DNA from 2 places in the Paraburkholderia sp. GAS41 genome. Region 2 is predicted to be linked to the other one. Evidence: predicted binding sites of a transcription regulator. Region 2 holds the regulator's gene; the other holds the start of a gene.
What was found. Region 2 encodes HrcA, which represses chaperone genes, less so after heat shock. Its sites were predicted from a motif close to TTAGCACTCNNNNNNNNNGAGTGCTAA; they were not measured.

Region 1 (7,634 bases), on a different contig from region 2:
CAGCCTTGCCGTGCCGCACGACGGTCCAGCCCACCAGCACGGGCGTCTGTGCGATCTCGAGCGCATCGCCAGCTTCCACGTAGAGGAATCCTTCGGCGCTGACGAGCGGGATGGCCAGCTCCAGCGCGCGGCCCAACAGGTCCGAGCCGAACGGCGGGTCGAGGAAGACGACGTCGAACGAAGCGGGCGCAAGGCTTGCTGCGAGACGCAGCGCGTCCGCTTCGGCGATTTCAATCGTATTCGGTGCGAGGCGTGCCTGATTGGCGCGCAACTGCTCGGCCGCCTTTGCGTGGCGCTCCACCATCAGAACGCGAGCCGCGCCGCGCGAAGCCGCCTCGAAGCCCAGCGCGCCGCTGCCGGCGAACAGATCGAGGCAACGCTGGCCGTCGAGGCGCTGACCGAGCCAATTGAAGAGCGTCTCGCGCACGCGGTCCGGCGTGGGGCGCAGACCGTCGAGGTCGAGCACGGGCAACGGCGTGCGCTTCCAGACGCCGCCGATGATGCGGATGGCGTGCGGCTTGCCGCGGTTGGGTGACGCGCCAGGCGCTCGGGGTGCAGAAGTACGGGGCATGCAGATTCGAACAGTTAAACGGTTAGGCGATTTGCCCGCGGGCGATTGCTAGCAGTGGGGTTGGAGCGCCAACGTTACCACAGCGTGGCACGCATCTCACCCTGGCTGATTGGCCAATGCTGGCGTCCGCACGAAAGCGCGGGGTTGCGCCACGCTATCCCCGCCGCAGGCAGCCTCGTCGCGCATTGCCGCCCTCTCAGGGGCCAGGAGGGAAGCGACAGGTTTGGCGGGCGGTTCCACCCACGCCTGATAAAATGACCCGCTTCCAGCGCCTTGCATCCCGCATTGCCACGCTGTCTGCCGCTGCCACCGGTTCTTGCCGGCTGCGCGCACCGGCGCTCGCTCTCACCACGCCAGACCATGTTCAGCTTTTTCAAACGATTCAAGGGTTCGAAAGAGCCCGACGCAACGCCCGAGGACTCGCAGACGGCGCCGGAATCCGTCGCGCCCGCGTCAGGTGCCGCCTCAGGTACCGCGCCTGTCGGCACGCAGCGTAGCGCCGCGCCAACTTCCGGTGCGCCCGTGGCGCGTCCGTCCGGCACAGCAATCCCCGTCGCGCCGCAGCCGGTCGGCGCCACCGCCCTGCAAGCCACGCCTGCCACCGGCAAACCGCGCCCCCCAATTCCGGTGGAGTCTGACGAAAGCACGCTCGAAACCGTCGAAATCGTGCCGCCGCCGCTGCCCGAGGCCGCCGCGAAGAAGTCCTGGCTCACCCGCCTGAAGAGCGGCCTGTCCAAGACCAGCTCGAACCTGACGGGTATCTTCATCGGCGCCAAGATCGACGACGATCTGTATGAGGAGCTCGAAACCGCCCTGCTGATGTCCGACGCAGGGGTAGACGCCACCGAATTCCTGCTCGAATCGCTGCGCGAAAAGGTGCGCGCCGAGCGGCTGACCGACCCGCAACAGGTCAAGGCCGCGCTGCGTACCCTGTTGATCGACCTGCTCAAGCCGCTGGAAAAGTCCCTGATGCTGGGTCGTGCCCAGCCGCTCGTCATGATGATCGCAGGCGTGAACGGCGCCGGTAAAACCACCAGCATCGGCAAGCTCGCGAAGCATCTGCAGAGCTTCGATCAGTCCGTGCTGCTCGCCGCCGGCGACACGTTCCGCGCCGCCGCTCGCGAACAGCTCGCAATCTGGGGCGAACGCAACAACGTGACGGTGGTGTCGCAGGAAAGCGGCGATCCGGCTGCCGTGATCTTCGACGCGGTGGGCGCCGCGCGCGCACGCAAGATCGACGTGCTGATGGCCGACACGGCCGGTCGTCTGCCAACCCAGCTGCATCTCATGGAGGAGCTGCGCAAGGTCAAGCGCGTGATCGGCAAGGCCATGGACAGCGCCCCGCACGAAGTATTGCTCGTCATCGACGCCAATACCGGTCAGAACGCGCTCACGCAAGTCAAAGCTTTCGACGACGCATTGGGCCTCACCGGCCTGATCGTCACCAAGCTCGACGGCACGGCCAAGGGCGGGATTCTCGCGGCGATCGCGCGGCAACGACCCATTCCGGTGTACTTCATCGGCGTTGGCGAGAAGGTCGAAGATTTGCAGCCGTTCAGCGCGGAAGAGTTTTCCGACGCTTTGCTGGACACCTAAGCGTCACAGCGGCGTTCGCTGCACCAACAAAGAGGGCGCTCCATGGAGCGCCCTCTTTGCTTTCACACCTGTCGGACGGACACGCCGCTCAATCAGTCGACAAGCCGCCTCACTCCGCGTCCGGCTGCACACCGGGCGCCGCCCGCGCGAAAGCGTCGAGCTGCGTCGCGTGATCGTAAATGCGCTGGATCGTCGGAAACTGTCCCACGTCGATCTTGAAGCGCTGCGCGTTGAACACCTGCGGCACGAGACAGGCGTCAGCCAAGGTCGGCGTGTCGCCGAAACACAGTTTGCCGGTGCGCGAATCGCCCGCCAGATGCTGCTCGAGCGTGGCAAAGCCGGACTCGATCCAGTGCCGATACCACTCGTCACGCGTTGCATCGTCGGTGCCGACCGAGTGCTTGAGATATTTCAGCACGCGCAGATTATTTAGCGGATGGATCTCGCACGCGACCTGCAGCGCCACCGAGCGCACATACGCGCGATCCACCGGCGACTTCGGCAGCAGCGGCGGCTCCGGATGCGTTTCTTCCAGATACTCGATGATCGCGAGCGACTGTTGCAGCACGTGATCGCCCTCCACGAAGGTGGGCACGATCGCATCCGGATTCAGACTGCGGTAAGCCGGTTTGAGCTGCTCGCCACCGTCGCGCAGAAGGTGCACCGGTGCGTAGTCGTAAGGCAGATTCTTCAGATTCAGTGCAATGCGCACGCGAAACGCCGCCGAGCTGCGGAAATAGCTGTAAAGCTTCATATTGACCTGTCTCCTCCCAGACGCACGCTCAGACGACACGCACGCTGAATTCGCCCAGCCCGTCCACGCCGCCCTTCATCGTGTCGCCCTTGACCACCGCACCGACGCCTTCGGGCGTGCCGGTGAAGATCAGATCGCCGGGCTGCAGTTCGAACAGCGTCGACAGATAAGCCACCGTCTCCGCCACCGACCAGATCAACTGCGACACGTCCGAACGCTGCTTTTCCGCGCCGTTGACCGTCAGCCAGATCGCGCCCTTGTCCACCCGTCCCACTTTCGCGGCCGGATGAATCGGACCGAGCGGTGCCGAGTGATCGAAACCCTTCGCGGTGTCCCACGGACGGCCCAGCTTCTTGGCTTCGGCCTGCAAGTCGCGCCGCGTCATGTCGAGCCCGAGCGCGTATCCGTAGACATGGTCGAGCGCCTGCTCGACCGAGATGTCTTTACCCGCCTTGCCGATGGCCGCGACCAGCTCCATCTCGAAGTGCACGTTTTTCGACTGCGGCGGATACGGAAATTCGCCGGTCGCGCCGGGCGCGACATAGATCACCGCGTCGGCGGGCTTGCTGAAGAAGAACGGCGGCTCGCGGTCAGGGTCGTGCCCCATCTCGCGCGCGTGCGCCTCGTAATTGCGGCCCACACAGTAGATGCGACGCACCGCGAACTGATCGCTCGACCCGACGACGGGCACCGCGACCACCGGTGCGGGAGCAAACACGTAACTCATCCCGTTCTCCAATCCTGATAGGCGCCGCGTGTGCGGCAATAAAGCGATGAGTGTAACGCGAGGGCGAGCACCGGCGCCGCGAGGGTGGCACAGGCGCACCACGCCTTAGCCGCTGACGAGCACGCGGTCATACGTTGTCGCCCGCTGCCTGGCAGCCTGCAAAATCGGTATAGATGCGATACTCAGTACCCGTGTCGCCGCGCGGGTCTTCTCGGGCCGCGCGGCAGCAACACCTCGATCTCTGATGAACACCGTGGCCACCGCTTAAAGCGCCTGACCACCCAGCCCCACTGAACCCGATGACCGAATCAGCCGAAATCGCCTCCTCCCCGTTTCCCTGCGCCCGTTTTATCAAGGAGATCGGCCGCGGACCGAACGGCGCCCGCGCGCTCACGTCCGAGGACACCCAGGCGCTCTACAGCGCGATGCTCGACGGACGGGTCGGCGAACTGGAACTCGGCGCGGTGCTGCTGGCCTATCGGGTAAAGGGCGAATCCGCCGATGAACTGGCCGCCATGCTGGCAGCCGCCCACGCGTCGTTCGAGCCGGTGCAGATCGCGCACAGCGCCTTCCGGCCAGTTTCCATTCCGAGCTACAACGGGGCCCGCAAGCAGCCGAATCTGGTGCCGCTGCTCGCGCTGCTGCTGGCCCGCGAAGGCGTGCCGGTACTCGTGCACGGCGTCACCGAAGATCCCGGCCGCGTGACCAGTGCTGAAATCTTCGCGCATCTGCAGATCGCACACGCGCAAACGCACGCGGAGATTGAAGACAGCCTGGCCGCGCGACGTCTGGCCTTCGCGCCGATCGCCACCCTCGCGCCGAAGCTCGCGCGCCTGCTCGCCTTGCGGCGCCGCATGGGCGTGCGCAATTCCACGCATACGCTGGTGAAGATCCTGCAGCCGTTCGCGCCAGCAGGGCTGCGGCTCGTGAACTATACGCACCCGCCCTATCGCGAGAGCCTCACGCAGTTGTTCAGCACGCATCCGGATGCCGCCGCTGGCGGTGCGCTCCTCGCGCGCGGCACGGAGGGCGAGGCGGTCGCCGATACGCGCCGTCAGGTCCAGATCGACTGGCTGCATGACGGCATCTGCGATACGCGCGTGGCCGCTGAACGCTCGTCAGCTGACGCGCCCGAGGTGGCGCTGCCGGAAGCGCGCGACGCGGCGACCACTGCCGCATGGATCGATGCCGTGCTGCGCGGCGAGGCGCCGGTGCCCGGCGCGATCGAACGGCAAATCGAAGTGATCGTGGATATCGCAAGAATCTCGCTGTGACAGCCTTCACAAGGCCTTAACGCGGCGCCGCAAGGGCTGCGCAAGGTCCCACGCGCAGCCTGGCGCCTCGGCGCCTGACACGCACGCCACGCGCGCGCGACCAGACCGCTAGCGCCCTCACTCGATCGCGCAACGTGTCGCCTGCCACGCCACCAGCCGCCATTGCCCATCCACCTGAGCGTGAATCGCTGTATACGCGATTGGAAACAGCAACGCGCCGTTGTTCGCCTCCATCTCGATCAACGCGCGGCCGGTCACGATGAAGCTCTCACGCCCCGCGGGCAGCACATCTTGCGACTGGATCTCGATCTGCCGGTAGCGACGGCGTCCGGCGGTAATGCCGTCAATGAACTGCTGCTTCGATTCGCGTTTGCCATTCGTATGGATATAGCTCACGTTGTCGGAGAGCAGCGTGTCGAGCAACGGCCCGTTGCCATCGACCATCGCGCGAAAGCGGTCGCGCTCGAGTCCGCGAATCGCTTCGATCACCTTTTCGGCCATTGCTCAGCCCCTTTGCCTCGACGGGGCCGACAGCGGCCACGGTCGTGAGAAGTTACGTTGCAAATGTAGCTGGCTAAAATTTATACCAGGATCCGGCTCTTTGATACCGCCGTTCGCCAGCTGCTCAATCTGGTCACGCACCCGTTACGTTTGATGGCTGCCGGCATGCCACCGATCGAATCCGGCCCCCGCCCCCAGCCCGAACCGAGCTTTTCCACGGGAAGCGCCCCGCCAAATACCGAGTAAACGCTCTATCTACAAGACGCTGTTAGAGCAATAAATCTTCATAAGAATGCCAAAAGCCGTCAGATTGCCACCTCAAAAGGCCTAAAACGGGTGATTCTGCACCGACAGACGCCATCTACGGCAGATCCTACGCTCATCACCGGGAGACTGCATAAAGGGTATGATGCTATTGAAATCCAAATTTCAATAGCCATGCGGGAACCAGGATACCCCCACACGCTCTAAGTATTAGCACTCGGTTATTCAGAGTGCTAACATCCACGCTGAAGTCGAAGTTCGACTGAGCTATTTGGTAATACCAAGGAGTTTTCTACGTGAGCCACGCAATGACCCTTCCGAGTACTCTGAGCCCGTCGTCGGCTAAGGCCGCTTCGGCAGGTGCACTCGCGCTCTCGCATTCTTCGCTGCTGCCTGGTCAACTGGGCAATATCGACGCCTACATCCAGGCCGTGAACCGGATTCCGATGCTGACGCCGGCGGAAGAACGCCAGTTCGCCACTGAATTTCGCGGCCAGGCCAACCTGGAATCTGCGCGTCGCCTTGTCCTGTCGCACCTGCGGCTGGTGGTTTCGATCGCGCGTAACTATCTGGGCTACGGCCTGCCGCATGCCGACCTGATCCAGGAAGGCAATATCGGCCTGATGAAGGCCGTCAAGCGCTTCGATCCGGAGCAGAACGTACGGCTCGTGTCGTACGCCATGCACTGGATCAAGGCTGAGATTCACGAATACATCCTGCGCAACTGGCGCATGGTGAAGGTCGCCACCACCAAAGCGCAGCGCAAGCTGTTCTTCAACCTGCGCAGCCACAAGCAGGGCCTGGGCGCATTCACGCCGGACGAGATCGAAGGTCTCGCGAAGGAACTGAATGTGAAGCGCGAGGAAGTGTCGGAGATGGAAACGCGTCTGGCCGGCGGCGATATCGCGCTGGAAGGTCAGGTCGAGGACGGCGAGGAAGCGTTCGCGCCAATCGCGTATCTGGCCGACTCGCACAGCGAGCCGACGGCTGTGCTCTCCGCGCGCCAGCGCGACAGGCTGCAGAGCGACGGTATCGCCAGCGCGCTGGAATCGCTGGATGCACGCAGCCGCCGCATCATTGAGGCCCGCTGGCTGCAGGTCGAAGACGATGGTTCGGGTGGTTCGACGCTGCACGATCTCGCCGACGAATTCGGCGTGTCGGCGGAGCGGATTCGCCAGATCGAAGCCAGCGCCATGAAGAAGATGCGCAGCGCACTGAACGAGTACGCGTAACGCTGCTGTAGGGCACCATCCGGCGCCCTGCCAGCCACTAGCCCTGCCCTCGTGAGACGGCGGGGCTTTTTCTTTTCACCCCCAGGAAATCGGCCCCGCCGTTTCCTTGACGTAACGCAAGCTTGCTTGTATTACTGAGGTCGACGGCTGCCCGCCGCGACCCAATGCCACAGTCGCGAACTTCCCCGCTGCCAGCCCCTATCTTAATATCGTTATGTACTCGCCAGGCCGCCCAGGCTGACTGCGCGGCTTGAATCCGACCGGGTCAACCGGTGTGAAGTCGTCCATCGACCGATCATGACCATAACGCTGAATGACAGGAGTCGACCTCGTCCGACCCTGCGTGCGCGGCTCGCCGGCTGGGTGCGCGGCCCGACCTTCGCGCGAGACATCATCGTCGTACTCCTCGTCAAATTCGTACTACTGATGATGCTCAAGTACGCCTTCTTCAACCATCCTTTGGCGGAAAACATGTCCATGCCGCCTACACTTGTCGCGCAGGCACTGCTTTCGGTGCCTGCCTCGCATCCGTCTCAAGGTGATCAACATGCCCGTTAGCGATGTCGTCGATCTTTCGCGCCTCCAGTTTGCCGTGACGGCGCTGTATCACTTTCTCTTCGTACCCCTTACGCTTGGACTGTCGTGGCTGCTCGTCATCATGGAATCCGTCTACGTGATGACCGGCAAGCAGATCTACAAGGACATGACGCAGTTC
Region 2 (7,634 bases):
CAGGTTGGCTGAATGCGACAGGCGGTTGTGTTCGGCGTTGACCTCTTCCCATTCGCCCGGTTGCGGGGCGAGCTTGTCGAGTTCGGCCAACTGCCAGGCGAGGCGTTCGCGCTCGAGTTGCAGTTCGCGGTCGCGGGTCCTGGCGAGTTCGATCGCCTGTACCTTGTCGCGCCAGGTGCGCCAGGCGCGGCTCACGACGCCGGCCCTCTCGATCAATCCGGCGTGGGTATCGAACAGTTCGCGCTGGGCGTCAAGGCGCATCAGCAACTGGTGCGCATGTTGGCCGTGGATGTCCACCAGCATTTCGCCCACTTCGCGCAATTGCGCGAGCGTGGCCGCGGTGCCGTTGATGAAGGCCCGCGAGCGGCCGTTCGCGTCGACTACGCGCCGCAACATGACCGTGCTGCCGTGCGGGTCGTCGGCCGCCGCACCGCCCGGCGAGCCGAGGGCCTGCTCATCGAGCCACTGCTCGACTTGCGCATGGGTTTCGAATTCCGCCGTGATGTCGGCACGGGCTTCGCCGGTGCGCACGACGCTGGCGTCGGCGCGGGCGCCGAGCGCCAATGCGAGGGCGTCGATCAGGATCGACTTGCCGGCGCCTGTTTCACCTGAAAAAACCGTAAAGCCGCTGTCGAATTCAAGGTCGAGCGCGGCGACGATGACGAAGTCGCGTATCGAAAGGTGGCGAAGCATGGAGGCGTCTGGTGGGCGTGGGTTACCGGCTGGGGCGATCCGCTCAGGGCTTGATGTCGTCTTCGTGCGACGGGTATTCGTTCCAGTGAAGCTTCTTGCGCAACGTCGCGAAGTAGCTATAGCCGACCGGATGCAGCAACGGCACGGTATGGCGCGAGCGGCGCACTTCGATGGTGTCGTTGTGTTCGAGCGCAGTGAACGACTGCATGTCGAAATTGACGTTCACGTCCCGGCCCGCGACGATCTGGATGCTGACCTTCGAGTCGTCCGGCAGCACGATGGGCCGGTTCGACAGCGCGTGCGGCGCGATCGGCACCAGCACGATGCCTTGCAACTGCGGATGCAGGATCGGCCCGGCCGACGACAGCGCGTACGCGGTCGAGCCGGTGGGTGTGGCGACGATCAGCCCGTCCGAGCGCTGGTTGTACATGAAGCGCCCGTCGACCGAGACGTGCAGTTCCGCCATCCCCGAGAAGCCGCTACGGTTCACCACCACGTCGTTGAACGCGAGCGCGTGGTAGATCGGGCTGCCGTCGCGCATGATGCGCGCCTCGAGCAGCGTACGTTCCTCGCGCTCGAAGTGCCCGCCGAGCATCTGCGGGACGATGACCTGCATGTCGGAAATCGGGATGTCGGTGATAAAACCGACCCGGCCGTGGTTGATGCCGATCAACGGAGTCCGGTAGGGCGCGAGCTGGCGGCCAATGCCGAGCATCGTGCCGTCACCGCCGAGCACCACGGCCACGTCGGCGCGCGCGCCGATCTCCGCGGGACGCAGGGCCGGGTAATCAGTCACGCCGATCTCCGCGGCGGTGTCCGCTTCGAACACCACGTCGAAGCCGCGCTTCGCGATGCACGAGGCGAGCGCGGTCAGCGGCTCGCCGATACCTGGCGTATTGTTGCGCCCGACGAGCGCGACGGTCTTGAACTGGCTGGTAACTTGCATGCCGGCATTACACCATAGGTGGGGGCTGAAAAGAACCGTCCGGCGCCACACAGGCGCCGGCGCGGGGCGGGGGCGCAAGATGCTGGCGAGGATTGTCGCTAGAATGGTCAAGCGCTGATGACAGGGGGCACGCGGGGACTGCACCGAACGCACGGGCGCGGATCTGCGCGGAGCGCCGCGCCGCCGGTCTTGCTGTGCGGACGGTCCCACACGGAACGAGGGCTGATATTGTTAGCGCTCGCGGTTGTTGCGTCATTAAGCTAAAATTTTCGGTCATGCTAGATCCCCGCGCACAAACCCTCCTCAAAACGCTGATCGAGCGCTACATCGCCGAAGGTCAGCCGGTCGGTTCGCGCACGTTGTCCCGCTATTCCGGTCTGGAATTGAGTCCGGCAACCATCCGCAATGTGATGTCCGATCTGGAGGAGCTGGGGCTCGTCATCAGCCCGCATACCTCGGCGGGACGAATTCCCACGCCGCGTGGCTACCGCCTCTTCGTCGACACCATGCTCACCGTCGAGTCCGCCGCGGACGAAGAAGCCGTTACCCGTACCGTCAAGACCACCCTGCAGGCGGGCGAGCCGCAGAAGATCGTCGCGGCTGCGGCGAGCGTGCTGTCCAATCTGTCGCAGTTCGCGGGCGTCGTGCTGACGCCGAGGCGCAGCCACGTGTTCAAGCAGATCGAGTTCATGCGCCTGTCGGACAAGCGCATCCTGCTGATCATCGTCACGCCCGAGGGCGACGTGCAGAACCGCATCATGGCGACGCAGCGTGACTTTTCGCCGTCGCAACTGGTGGAGGCGTCCAACTACATCAACGCTCACTTCGCCGGTCTCTCGTTCGACGAGGTCCGCCGGCGCCTGCGCGATGAGATCGACGAACTGCGCGGCGACATGACCACGCTGATGCACGCTGCCGTCACCGCCAGCACCGACGAGGCGGACACCGGTGAGACCGTGCTGATCTCCGGCGAGCGCAAACTGCTCGAAGTGGCCGACCTGTCTTCCGACATGGCGCGGCTGCGCAAGCTGTTCGATGTATTCGACCAAAAGACCAGCCTCCTTCAGTTGCTCGACGTGTCGAGTCACGCCCAGGGCGTGCAGATTTTCATTGGCGGCGAGTCGAACCTCGTGCCGATTGAAGAAATGAGCGTGGTGACCGCGCCCTACGAAGTGAACGGCAAGATCGTCGGCACGCTCGGCGTGATCGGACCGACGCGGATGGCTTACAACCGGGTGATCCCGATTGTGGACATCACGGCACGGCTGCTCTCGCTCACGCTTAGTCAGCAATAACCTCCATCCGCTACGGACGGCGGCGCCCCATGGGGATGCTCGCCGCTGACCTTCGCGCAACGCCCGGAACCGTGTGCTCATGATGCGGGGTGCCGCCGGGCTTGCCAATCGGCCGAATGGCCAGGTATCGGCGGCGGATCGCGCCGCTATAATGGTTTCCACCTGAAACGTTCTTTCGCCGCAAGCGGCGCATCCTGTTGCCTATGCGTTTCGATCTCGAGCGGCCATCTCAACCGGCCACAGCCCACCGTGTGGCGGTGTTGCTGATTAATCTGGGCACGCCTGACGCTCCAACGCCGAAGGCCGTGCGGCGCTATCTCGCGCAGTTTCTGTCGGACGCTCGGGTAGTCGAGATTCCCGCCGTCATCTGGCAGGTCATTCTGCGGCTGGTGATCCTGCCTTTTCGCGGGCGTTCGTCGGCGCGGAAATATGCCGCGGTGTGGACGGCGGAAGGCTCGCCGCTGCGCGTTTTCACGGAGAAGCAGGTGGAAGGGCTGCGGCATCTGCTGCAGGCGAACGATTACACGGTGCTCGTCGACTACGCCATGCGTTACGGTGTGCCGGGCATTCCGGACATGCTGAATCAGCTCAAGCTGGCCGGCGCCGAACGTGTGCTGCTGGTGCCGATGTATCCGCAATACTCGTCGTCGACCACTGCCACGGCCTTCGACGCCGCGTTTTCCGCGTTGGCGCGCATGCGCAACCAGCTGGAAATTCGCACCATCCGTCAATATGCCGACCATCCCGCCTACATTGCGGCACTGGCTGCGCAGGTGCATCAGTACTGGCACGCTCATGGGCGCCCGGATTTCGCGGCGGGCGACAAGCTGGTGTTGAGTTTCCACGGCGTTCCCAAGCGCACGCTCGACCTGGGCGACCCTTATCACGAGCAATGTCAGCTCACGGGAGCACTGCTGATGCAGGCACTTGAACTGACATCGGTCGAATGTCGCATTACGTTCCAGTCGCGCTTCGGCAAGGCGGAGTGGCTGCAGCCGTACACCGCGCCGACGCTCAAGGAACTGGGCGCCGCGGGTGTGCGCCGGGCCGACGTGTTCTGTCCGGGTTTTACGGCCGATTGCCTCGAAACGATCGAGGAAATCGGCATGGAGGTCCGCGACGAGTTCGTGCATGCCGGCGGCAAGGAGTTTCACCGCATTCCTTGCCTGAATGCCTCGCATGCGTGGATTGCCGCGCTGGGTGAAATCGTCGCGCAGAATCTGCAGGGGTGGCCGGTGCAGGCGCCATCCGTGCAAGGCGTAGTGGAGGCGTGAGCGCTCGAAGCGCGAGACTGAGCAATGAACTACAGAATCTCAACAGAACCGGGTGCGCGTCTGCGCATCGACAAGTGGCTGTGGGCCGCGCGCTTCTTCAAGACGCGCTCATTGGCGGCGGATGCGGTCGAAAAAGGCCGCGTGCGTATCGGCGGGGCTGCGGTCAAGCCGGCAAAGGACGTGCGGGTCGGCGATCTCGTTGAGATCGAGATCGAAAGGATAATCTGGCAGGTGGAAGTGCTGGGCGTGTGCGACGTGCGCGGACCGGCCAGCGTGGCGCAGACGCTTTACGCGGAGACCGGGGACAGCAAGATAAAGCGGCAGGTGGAGCAGGAACGGCGCAAGACGTATCGCGAGCCGGCCGCCGCGTTGCATGGGCGCCCAACCAAGCGCGACCGACGCATTATCGACAAACTTTCAGGTGGGGATTGAACAGTTGTTCCATGGTGGCGTGTACGCCGCCATACTCGGTCGTGCTGTCGTTCACTGCCCCGGACATACAGATGGTCGTGGTTCCCGCAATGAGCACCAAAGCGACCACGGATATTGCGAAGGTCAGTTTCACGGTACTCCCCCGAAAGGATGCTGAACGAATGCGGTAGGCTTATTGAAGTGGCATACACCGGGCTAGGGTAAACGTGCCTTTCCCGATCAGTCTTTGCAGTTTAGGTCAGTCCGCAACCCCACTCAATCTCATTCTGATGAAGTCAGAGTAATGGTTGTAACGAGGCATTTCTCCCGCACTGCTGCGGTGCAGAAAGGTCGTTTTGGCCGCTTGAAATCGTGCTTTAGGTCCCCAACTTAACGAACGAAGAGCGATCGCGTGTGTCGTGTTTTTACAACGCTTAAATGAGCCTGTAAGGACACAATGCCGCCACCCTTGGCTTTAACTTTTTTACGACTTTCAGCGACATGGAAAACACGCAAGAGAACCCGACGAGCCAGAATCCCACGCCCGCCGAAGAAGCCGCGCGCCAGGCCGCCGAGGCCGCCGCGGTGCAACCGGACGTCAACCCGGTTGAAGGTGCCCCGGACGCGAGCGCGCCGGCAGGCGTCGAAGCGGCCCTGACCGAGGCGCAGGTGAGGATTGCCGAGCTGCAGGAGAGCTTCCTGCGTGCGAAGGCCGAGACCGAAAACGTGCGCCGCCGCGCGCAGGAAGACGTCACCAAGGCCCACAAGTTTGCGATCGAAAGCTTTGCCGAGCACCTCTTGCCGGTGGTCGACAGTCTCGAGGCGGCCGTTGCGCACTCGTCCGACGACCTGCAGAAGGTCCGCGAAGGCGTCGAGCTGACCTTGCGTCAATTGAACGGTGCGCTCGAGAAGGGGCGCGTCGTCGCGATCAATCCCCCGGCCGGCGAGAAGTTCGATCCGCATCGTCATCAGGCCATTTCGATGGTGCCGGCCGAGCAGGAGCCGAATACGGTCGTTTCCGTGCTGCAAAAGGGCTTCGTGATTGCCGAGCGCGTGCTGCGTCCGGCGCTCGTCACAGTCGCGCAGCCGAAGTAAGCGCGCTCTCGCTGAATAGTCTCCCAGGCCGACACCGTTATCATGGCCAGCCTTTCTGTCGACGTCACGGCTTTTGCCGCGTTCGAAATGCAGGAGTTGAGCGCCCAGTCGTTCGACACTGCGCTCGAAGCGGCCGGCGACGAGCTGGCGGTGGTGTTCTTCTGGGGGCTCGACTGCTTTAACTGTGAAATAGCAAAGAAGGCGATGCTGGCGCAGCCCGAGGCGATTCGCTCGCTCGGGCTCAAATGGTTTCACAGCAACGTCTATGAGCACCGCGAGCTGGGGCGTCGCTTCCTGCTGCACGGCGTGCCGACCTGGTACTTCTTTCACCGTGGCAAGCGGCTTGGCCGGGCAACTGGCTGGCACGGCCTCGGACAGTTCCAGGCAGCCGTAGCGGCCGTGCGGGAAAAAGTCCGGGCAAAGACGGCCGGCAGCGGAACCGCGGGCAACAGCGTCACAGGCCGAAGCAATCCCGAACCAGCCGGCGATTGAAAAAAATTAAAGACCGCATAGTGTTCGAGGTCTTGAAAACGATGCGGACGCACTTATGTTGAGTGCAGGTATGAATTGAAGGCGGGTTGCCTTGCCGTCAGATGGGCACAAGGCACCCTACCGCAGCGATCAAAATCAGGAGAATAGTGAAAATGGGCAAAATCATCGGCATCGACCTCGGCACGACCAACTCGTGCGTGGCGATCATGGAAGGCAATTCGGTTAAGGTGATCGAGAACTCGGAAGGTGCGCGCACCACGCCGTCGATCATCGCTTACATGGAAGACGGCGAAATTCTCGTCGGCGCGCCTGCGAAACGTCAGTCGGTCACGAACCCGCGCAACACGCTGTACGCGGTCAAGCGCCTGATCGGCCGCCGTTTCGAAGAGAAAGAAGTGCAGAAAGACATCGCCCTGATGCCCTACAAGATCATCAAGGCTGATAACGGCGACGCGTGGATCGAAGTGCGCGATCAGAAGCTTGCTCCGCCGCAGATCTCGGCGGAAACGCTGCGCAAGATGAAGAAGACCGCTGAAGACTACCTCGGCGAGCCGGTCACGGAAGCCGTGATTACGGTTCCCGCGTACTTCAACGACAGCCAGCGTCAAGCTACGAAAGACGCCGGTCGCATTGCCGGTCTGGAAGTCAAGCGCATCATTAACGAACCGACCGCAGCCGCGCTCGCGTTCGGCCTCGACAAGGCAGAAAAGGGCGATCGCAAGATTGCCGTGTATGACCTCGGCGGCGGTACGTTCGACGTGTCGATCATCGAAATCGCCGACGTTGACGGCGAAATGCAGTTCGAAGTGCTCTCGACGAACGGCGATACGTTCCTCGGCGGTGAAGACTTCGACCAGCGCATCATCGATTACATCATCGGCGAGTTCAAGAAAGAGCAGGGCGTCGATCTGTCGAAGGACGTGCTGGCGCTGCAACGCCTGAAGGAATCGGCGGAAAAGGCGAAGATCGAACTGTCGTCTAGCCAGCAGACCGAAATCAACCTGCCGTACATCACGGCAGACGCGTCGGGTCCGAAGCACTTGAACCTGAAAATTACGCGTGCGAAGCTCGAAGCGCTGGTGGAAGAGCTGATCGAACGCACCATCGAGCCGTGCCGTCTGGCTATCAAGGACGCAGGCGTGAAGGTTGGCGAAATCGACGACGTGATTCTGGTCGGCGGTATGACGCGTATGCCGAAGGTGCAGGACAAGGTCAAGGAATTCTTCGGCAAGGAACCGCGCCGTGACGTGAACCCGGACGAAGCCGTGGCCGTGGGCGCCGCGATCCAGGGCCAGGTGCTGTCTGGCGACCGCAAGGACGTTCTGCTGCTCGACGTGACCCCGCTGTCGCTCGGCATCGAAACGCTTGGCGGCGTGATGACCAAGATGATCAACAAGAACACCACGATCCCGACGAAGCACGCGCAAG

Region 1: rpoH (RNA polymerase sigma factor RpoH) is a predicted target of HrcA. The motif match lies at 5,898-5,924, and genes of this name have one in related genera.

What each region holds. Positions count from the first base shown of each region.
Region 1 is NZ_JBNDMK010000024.1:44,239-51,872, forward strand. It holds gene rsmD (16S rRNA (guanine(966)-N(2))-methyltransferase RsmD) at 1-571, opposite strand, end outside; gene ftsY (signal recognition particle-docking protein FtsY) at 932-2,167, shown strand; gene maiA (maleylacetoacetate isomerase) at 2,277-2,921, opposite strand; gene P3T43_RS27310 (fumarylacetoacetate hydrolase family protein) at 2,950-3,648, opposite strand; gene ybiB (DNA-binding protein YbiB) at 3,948-4,922, shown strand; gene P3T43_RS27320 (nuclear transport factor 2 family protein) at 5,040-5,423, opposite strand; gene rpoH (RNA polymerase sigma factor RpoH) at 5,984-6,919, shown strand; gene cydP (cytochrome oxidase putative small subunit CydP) at 7,217-7,477, shown strand; gene P3T43_RS27335 (cytochrome ubiquinol oxidase subunit I) at 7,467-7,634, shown strand, end outside.
Region 2 is NZ_JBNDMK010000034.1:46,358-53,991, forward strand. It holds gene recN (DNA repair protein RecN) at 1-693, opposite strand, end outside; gene P3T43_RS32150 (NAD kinase) at 737-1,639, opposite strand; gene hrcA (heat-inducible transcriptional repressor HrcA) at 1,915-2,934, shown strand; gene hemH (ferrochelatase) at 3,138-4,208, shown strand; gene P3T43_RS32165 (RNA-binding S4 domain-containing protein) at 4,233-4,640, shown strand; gene grpE (nucleotide exchange factor GrpE) at 5,121-5,714, shown strand; gene P3T43_RS32175 (thioredoxin family protein) at 5,757-6,206, shown strand; gene dnaK (molecular chaperone DnaK) at 6,359-7,634, shown strand, end outside.